2 regions of the Paenibacillus sp. OAE614 genome follow, and region 2 is predicted to be linked to the other one. Evidence: riboswitches for the same ligand, from Rfam matches in the RefSeq annotation. Region 2 holds a riboswitch; the other holds the start of a gene.
What was found. Region 2 has a riboswitch for cyclic di-AMP ahead of ABIE48_RS31490 (resuscitation-promoting factor). Riboswitches for the same ligand answer to the same signal wherever they lie in the genome.
Positions count from the first base shown of each region.

Region 1 (4,012 bases), 6.6 Mb from region 2:
ATCATGACGCTGAAAATCATCCAGCCCTGCTTCTTGTTCCGGGCGAACCGTCCGAACGTGTAAGGCAGTGACGCCGAAATCGTCCACATGCTGAGAATTTCGATCACGTTGGTCAGCGGGCTCGGGTTCTCGAACGGATGGGCCGAGTTGACGCCGAAGAAACCTCCCCCGTTCGTTCCGAGGTGCTTGATCGATTCCAGCGAGGCTACAGGACCCAGCGGAATCTGCTGCACGCCGCCACCCAGCGTTTGCACGGCCCGCATCGGCTCCAGCGTCTGCGGCACTTTGAGCCCGACCAGCACCAGGGTCACGATGAGAGCGAGCGGCACGAACAGGCGGACATGCGCCTTGATAAAATCCTCGAAGAAGTTCCCGAGTCCCTCACCCCTGCGGGTGATGCCGCGCATAAAAGCAATCGCGATAGCCAGGCCCGAAGCGGCCGAGGTAAACATCATCATCGTGATGACGATCATTTGGCCAAAATAAGACATGCCGCTCTCTCCGCTGTAATGCTGGAGGTTCGTGTTCGTCATAAAGCTGATGACCGTGTTGAAGGACAGGCTCGCCTCCATATTGCCGATGCCGCTCGGGTTGCCCGGAAGGCCGCCCATCGTTCGGAGCAATATATAGCTGATCGCTACCAGAAAAATATTGGTTGCGATCATGCTGAGCGCGTACTTTTTCCAATTCATGCTGCCCCGCTGCTTCAGCCCGATGATCCGGTATAGAACTCTTTCCACGCCGCTGAAGATCCGGTCCGTCCGATTCGGTTCATTGGAGAACATATGATATACGTAAGTGCCTACCGGCTTCACGAGCAGCAGGAGCACGAAAATCACGATACAAATTTGCAAAATATCCAAGGTTGGCTTCCCCCTCTTACGAGCATGTTCTGCTTTGGCCCCTTGAGGCTTACAGATTTAAAATACCGGTCAAAATTTTTCCGGATGGATCAAGGCGTAAACCAAATAGATAAAGACAAGCACGGCGAATGCCCCAACGACGATCATTGGTCTTTGCCCCCTTCTTCCACCACTCGGCCGCACCAATGAAGAAATAACAAGAACACGCCATAGGTGGCAGCGAGTGCAAGTATCATATATACATCCATCATCGTTTCCGGTCTCTCCTTTGCATGGTTAGAATCATCTTTATTTCAGTAAAAATCCGACTTCGCCGTTTAAGGTATAAATGATGTGATCGGCACCAAGCCCCCGGTAAATGCCGGGTGAGCTGCCCCTCTGCGTAATGACATATACCGGTTCCGACGTCCAGGGACGGCAGATTTGCAAATAGCGGCAGGTCAAGTTGAGGCTGCTTTCAAACAGAAAGATTTTGCCGACCTCCATTTCGGGCACCACCCAATACTCCGCTTGATTCGTATTCAGCCGGATGATCCGCTGCACCCCCATCTTTCTCAAGAGGCGCTCCTCCTGAGCGCTGTTGGTCAGAACGGCAAAGGGCCTTTTCCAATACATCAGCAGCTTGATAAAATTGCGTCCCGCCTCGTTCGGCGCGGTCACGATGACGACGTTGTCCATTTCAAAGGCTCCTCCTGTGCGGCAGCCGCAAATACGCAAAAGAAGCCGCAGGGAAAGAAGGACCTTTCCCGCGGCTTCTTGAATGTAGACGAATATGAATAGGATCGTCCTTTATTCAAAATGCGCACGACAAGTGCTGCCTCTCCCGTTACGCTGACGAGGTTAGCTGTCGGATTCGGGCGTGAGAGTCGCCCTACCTTCCGGTACTTGCCGTACCGGAAAGATTCACCCCGGCGGCTTCCGTTCCAGGCGGCCGCTGTGGTTCCCCCGCTCCCGGCCGTTTCCGGCCGAAATTAAGCGTTATTGATAATTGTATGTGATTGTGATGAATGCTCTCTTTTGTTCCAGTAAGCTAAAAAAGGGTAAAAAAAACACAGAGGCCAGCTGATCCCCCTGTGATCCGAAAGTTTATTCGGGTCGCAAGTTTCATCATTCCTCTCTCAAACGACGCTTACGAGGTTAGCTGACGGATTCGAGCGGTGAGAGTCGCTCTACCCGGCCGGATATCCATGGCATCCGTAGCCGGGATTCACCCCTGCGGCTGGCAGCAGACCCCCGACTCTCACACCGGTTCGCTGCTCCATGGCACGCGTTTGGTTCCCCCGATTTCCGCGCTTTTTTGCGGAAACTCAGCGATTAGTAATGGAAACTGTATTGAATACGCTCTGAATCATACACCCGCTCCTTCCAAGCTGTAAAGGCAGTCTAAAAATCATGAACCGCGAATTTTGGAACATTCAGGACCTTATTAGCGCTTACATTTTGGCTTTTTGACTTCTACCTCTTCCATGCTCCCGATTTGGCGCATTTATGGAAACCAGGTCATTCCGGGACACCGGCTCGCAGGAATATCCGCATTGACATTACAGTTCAATCGTTTAAAATTAAATTGTGCGCTTGGTAAATGCTTCGGCTGGATGATGATTCATAGCAGCACAAAAGGAGGAGGATGGCAGTGAGCGTCTATGATTTTCAAGTGAACACGCTGCGCGGCAAAGAGGTATCGTTAAAGGAATATGAAGGTGACGTGCTGCTGATCGTGAACACGGCCAGCAAATGCGGATTTACGCCGCAGTTTCGCGGGCTGCAGGAGCTGTACGACGAATTCCGCGACCATCATTTTCAAATTCTCGGTTTTCCGAGCAACCAGTTTGCCAATCAGGAGCCAGGTACCAGCGAGGAGATCGGCGAATTCTGCCAGATGAATTACGGGGTCACGTTCCCGATGTTTGAGAAGATCGACGTCAAGGGCAGCAACGCCCATCCACTGTTTCAATACCTTACCCGGGAAGCGCCGGGCGTGCTCGGATCAAAAGCGGTCAAGTGGAACTTTACCAAGTTCCTGGTCGATTCCAAGGGAAGGGTCATCAAGCGTTACGCGCCCAAAACGACACCCGACAAAATCGAAAACGACATCCGCAAGCTGCTTGAATCCGGAAAAAGCGAATAGGCAAATCAGCCCCACAAAATAACGCTACTTGCTGCGATCCGAATTCACTTGCTTTGCGGGACCCCGAAATATACGAAAATGCAATAAGCAAAAAAAAAAGCTTCCCTGGATTTCTCCAAGGAAGCTTCTTTCTGTGTTCATAGATGCGGTAGAGAGGACTCGAACCTCCACGGGCGTACGCCCACTACCCCCTCAAGATAGCGTGTCTGCCATTCCACCACTACCGCATATCCAAAGTTCATTTAGCGAACTTTTTTATTATACACAAAATCATCCGAATTGTAAAGGGAAATGCATCAGAACACCAATTATGTAATATTACATAACACATTAAACAACAAAAACAGTGATTGAGTCGCCCTAACATTGACAAATCATTATATTCATGTAATATTAACTTACAAATAATAATGATCGATGATTATACTTTGCAATTCACGTAATGTTTTTTACCACAAAAATATGGAGGTGACCGTGTTGAACGACAAAAGCACCAAACTGCTCGATTACGTGCAAACGCTGGATAACGACTTGTCGGTTGGAGGCTTCATCCATGTGTTCGACCTCCAAACCCGGATTGCAGAAGGGCGCATCCAGAACCAGGAAGAGCTGGAAGGATTCATCCTTCATCCGATGATGAATCGCTTGGTCCGCCAAGACGGCGCGGCCATTCTGGCGATTTACGCAGCTGCCGACCAACGGGATATCCGTCAGATCGCCCGAATTGACCGGTATATCCTCGGAAGAATCGCTGCACATGAAAATGATGAAGCGGTGCGCCAACGGGGAAGAAGACTTTTGAAACTGGCCCAGGCCCTGTACCCCTGGCTCAATCTGAAGGTTCTTGACGAACTCGCGCAGAAGGAGCTGTCTCCCGTCTGCCTGGCCACGACGCATGCCTATGTCAACTATCAGCTCGGGTCCAGCCGCGACCACACCGTTTATGGCTATATGCAATCTGCGGTCTGCACATGCATCCAGCTCGCTGCCCGCTCGCTAAGCATTCCGCCTCACGACGCCA
Region 1 is NZ_JBEPOD010000001.1:307,290-311,301, reverse strand. It holds gene kdpA (potassium-transporting ATPase subunit KdpA) at 1-863, opposite strand, end outside; gene kdpF (K(+)-transporting ATPase subunit F) at 933-1,010, opposite strand; gene ABIE48_RS01640 (hypothetical protein) at 1,152-1,541, opposite strand; cyclic di-AMP (ydaO/yuaA leader) riboswitch at 1,679-1,851, opposite strand; cyclic di-AMP (ydaO/yuaA leader) riboswitch at 1,974-2,186, opposite strand; gene ABIE48_RS01635 (glutathione peroxidase) at 2,497-2,991, shown strand; tRNA gene ABIE48_RS01630 (tRNA-Leu) at 3,136-3,218, opposite strand; gene ABIE48_RS01625 (urease accessory UreF family protein) at 3,469-4,012, shown strand, end outside.
Region 1: linked by a shared signal. The riboswitch ahead of ABIE48_RS01640 (hypothetical protein) and the one ahead of ABIE48_RS31490 (resuscitation-promoting factor) in region 2 are both predicted to bind cyclic di-AMP.

Region 2 (4,012 bases):
CCGGCGTGGTCCGGGTCCGTCAGCACAATGACCCCCCGCCGCTCCTGAGCCAGCGCGATCCGCTGGAGTATACGCGCATTGATGGCGGAGCCGCCCGTCTCGATCGTATCGGCATCCACCGCCCGCTTCACGGCCACGGTATCATCCCGGCCTTCCACCACAATGACTTCTTTAATCATGATTTCCTGTCTTCCTTTCGAGTACATTATACCCGTCAATGCCGCCGGACAGCCAAGTCCCTGCAAGTGGGCATAAACCGTGATGCCTGTTCAGGTACTTTGCGTGGTCCCGGTATAGACAAACTGCTGTAAATTAACAACAAAAAGAAGAGGAAAGCTCCTCTTCTTTAGCATGACATTTTCATGATCATAATACTATAACATTAGAATGGCAAAGTAAAACGAAATTAGTTCAGCTCCGGTTTGACCGGACCGATCACGTACACCTTAAGGCCGGATTTACGGCCAAAGTTGCGTGCCTGCTGGACGGAATCGTAGTATATATCGATTTTATTTCCCTTAATGGCTCCGCCCGTGTCTTCCGCACGACGGAAGCCAACGCCTTCAATGTAAACCCACCATCCCAAAGGAATGACGCTTGGATCAACCGCAATCGTGCGGCCTTCCGTGACGCGTGTTCCTGTGGCGGTGCGTGTGCCGACTCCGGACTCGCCAGACGAATAAGCGGTCATGGAGACTTTGATCAGCTTCTTGTAGGAAAAGTCAACGCCGGCCTTGCTGACCCGGTTGTTACTGCTGCTGCTGCTGACCTTCTTCACCTTGGCAGGGGTAGAAGAAGCTTTGGCAACGGCTGTTTTGACTTCGGTCACTACGGGAACAGGCTTTTTCTTCGTGCCGACGGCAATGACCTTATCCTTGGTCACCGTCTGCACTTTTTTGCCCACCATTTTCATGGACACCAGCTTGCCGTCTTTGTACTTCTTCTCGATGTACTGCACCATGACGCCAGGAGATCCCCGCTGAATCACCCGCGACTCGCCTTTGTAAATGCTGGGGTCGGAGGTTTTGACCACCCGGAAGGGGAGGGATTCATGACGCTGTACCACTTGTTTGTTCATCCGGACGATCCGGATGTCCGTGTTGGTGGAGACCGCCGTTTCGACAGCCGGAGTGACAATGTCTGTTTCCTTGACTTTGACGCCGGTTTCTTTCAGCACGTCGCCGACCGTTTTGGCCGTTGTATACAAATGCTTCGTTGCACCATCAGCCGTCACCTTCACAGGACTCGCGCGGTCGATCACGACCTTGTCGCCGTCGGATATAGCCCCGCTCAGCGGCATCGATATTTGGTCCTCGGGTTTCAGACTGATTTCCTGCTCATCCAGCATTTCTTGAAGTAAAGATGTATTGGTCTGTACAGATTTCATTTGACCGTCTACTACCAAATAAACTTGTTTTCGCGATTGACTGTACACGAGCAGCAAGATCATCAGGGTAACCGCGATTGAAACGATAGCTGCAGTGGAGATCTGGCGCAAATTCTCATGCTTCCATCGCAATGCGTAAGACATGCTGGAGATTTTTGAATCATGGGTCTTCTCTGGTTGGAAAACGCCCACTTTCTCGATCCTCCTTCATAGCCTCGCCGTCTAGAGTTATGCATGATTGTATTTGACGCGACTATACTCAATTTTTTACAAGAACCCACAGAAAGCATGCGTTCTTGCACCATGAACCAATCTCTCCATCATGATTTGTCACCTCCTGTTATACAACAGTATGATGACTGCCTCTCCTTTATTCAAAACAAAAGAAGCCGATAGAAAAGAGCTTACGAGGACTCTTTCGTGGCTTCCGGATGTCTGAATATCGGAATTGTCATGCACGAGGGTACCTCTCTTTATCCGCTTACGGGGTTAGCTGTCGGGTTCGGGCGAAAGAGAGCCGCCCTATTCGCGTCCTTACGCTCATGGCGTAAAGCCGTTCAATTCACCCCAGAGACCCAAGAAAGAAATCAAATACGCTTGCGAGCACGGGACCGCTTCCGGTCTGTTATGACCCGCTCCAGTATTGGTTCCCCCGTTCTCCCATGCGGGAGACTCAGCGAGACTGGTTCATGAAGCTGCGAAGGTAAGACCTTAACGACAGCTCAATGATTCACTGAAAAGATGATATCCTGTTTTGATGCATGTTGTAAAGCGGTAATCAACCACGTTTAATTGAAAAAGTGGTTAAAAAAATGTAATATTCGGCGTTTTGTTTGTTAAAATTCTTTAATCATTCGCTCATGCTCATTTTTTCGGCTGTTTTTCTCCCGATTTCACACAATTCCAAATCGTTCCAGCCCATTTTGGGTGGTAATCTGGGCAATTTCCTCCAGGTCAACCCCCTTAATCTGGGCTGCCGCTTCAGCGACCAGACGGACGTTTGCCGACTCGTTTCTCTTCCCTCGGAAAGGGTGCGGCGTGAGATAAGGAGAGTCCGTTTCGATGAGCAGCCTGTCCATCGGAACCTGAGCCAGGACTTCTTTGGGGACTCTGGCATTCTTGAACGTAATAGGTCCGCCAAACGAAAGATGGAAGCCCATATTCAGGCACAGCTTCGCGGTTTCCCAGCTCCCCGAGAACGAATGCATGACACCGCCGACCTCGCCGGCCTTCTCTTCCCGTAATATTTTCACAATATCCTCGTGGGCGTCCCGATTATGTATAACAATCGGCATGTTCAGCTCTCTGGCCAGTCCAATTTGCTGGCGGAGGACCCGGTGCTGCACGTCCTTTGGAGAGGTGTCCCAGTAGTAATCCAGACCAATTTCACCGATGGCCACCACCTTGGGATGACTGCATAAGGATGCAATCCACTCCAGATCACCTTCCTGCATAAAAACGGCGTCCTGCGGATGCCAGCCTATGGCCGCATATATAAAATCATACGTTTCCACCAGCTTCATCGTCGATGGAATCGTCTCCCGGTTAAAACCAACGTTGATCATCCGTGTTACACCGGCTTGTACGGCATTGTCTATGACCCGCTCCCGGTCCTCGTCGAATTGTTGCGCATCCAGATGGGTATGCGTGTCGAACAGTTCCATGAATTTGAACTCCTTTCTTGTCGGTACCACATGTTCCTTTTCGTACGGTATTTTGTCATTAAAGCTTGAAAATGCGGGAAATCGAAGGAGAAAGATCGGTTATCGCCTTTTCCAGTTTATCTTCCGGATAATACAAGTGATATTTCCCGCGGTGAATGCCGCTGATGGAACGGACAATATCCGACACCTCGGATATTTCCCGCAGCTGCTCCTGGCGGTCGAGCAGCAGGATCTGTTTCTGGCTCGACTCGTCACCCGGACGAAATACATCGTAAGGAAGATCGGTCGGAAAATCAATCTCCAGATCATATTCCGGGTTCATTCCGGCTTGTCCAAACTCCCGGCGGATTTCATCGATCATTTCCAAATCGACCGAGTCCATTTCTACATATTTATACAGTTTGCGGTGCATAAATCGGGTGCACAGCTCGCTGAGTATGCGGTCGTCCTCATAGGACCACTGGAGGAAGGCCGTTTGAATCAGCGCCTCGTCCAGCTTCAGATAAGCTTGCACGTCCAGTTTGTCTTCAAAGAGCTGCGGAAGCGGCTCGACCATAAAGCCAAATGGATAACCATCCTGGTACAGCTCCTTGGCCCGCCGGAAAATTTGGCGCAAAATAATTTCTGAACTGCGGGTTACCGGATGGAAGTAGACCTGCCAGTACATCTGGTACCTGGACATTAAATAATCCTCCACGGCATGCATCCCGGACTCTTTGACCACCACTCTCCCCTGGTAAGGACGGAGCATCCGCAGGATACGGTCAATATCAATCGTACCGTAGTTCACCCCGGTGTAATAGGCATCCCGAAGCAGGTAATCCATCCGGTCGGCATCCAAGGGGCTTGAAACGAGGTTCACCACAATCGGTTTATCATAGGTCTTCGCGATGACGGCGGAAACCTTGTCCGGGAAGTCCGGGGCAATCTCGCTCAAAATGTCATTCACTTCCGTATCTCC
Region 2 is NZ_JBEPOD010000001.1:6,866,648-6,870,659, forward strand. It holds gene rnmV (ribonuclease M5) at 1-179, opposite strand, end outside; gene ABIE48_RS31490 (resuscitation-promoting factor) at 407-1,579, opposite strand; cyclic di-AMP (ydaO/yuaA leader) riboswitch at 1,850-2,076, opposite strand; gene ABIE48_RS31495 (TatD family hydrolase) at 2,281-3,051, opposite strand; gene ABIE48_RS31500 (HD domain-containing protein) at 3,110-4,012, opposite strand, start outside.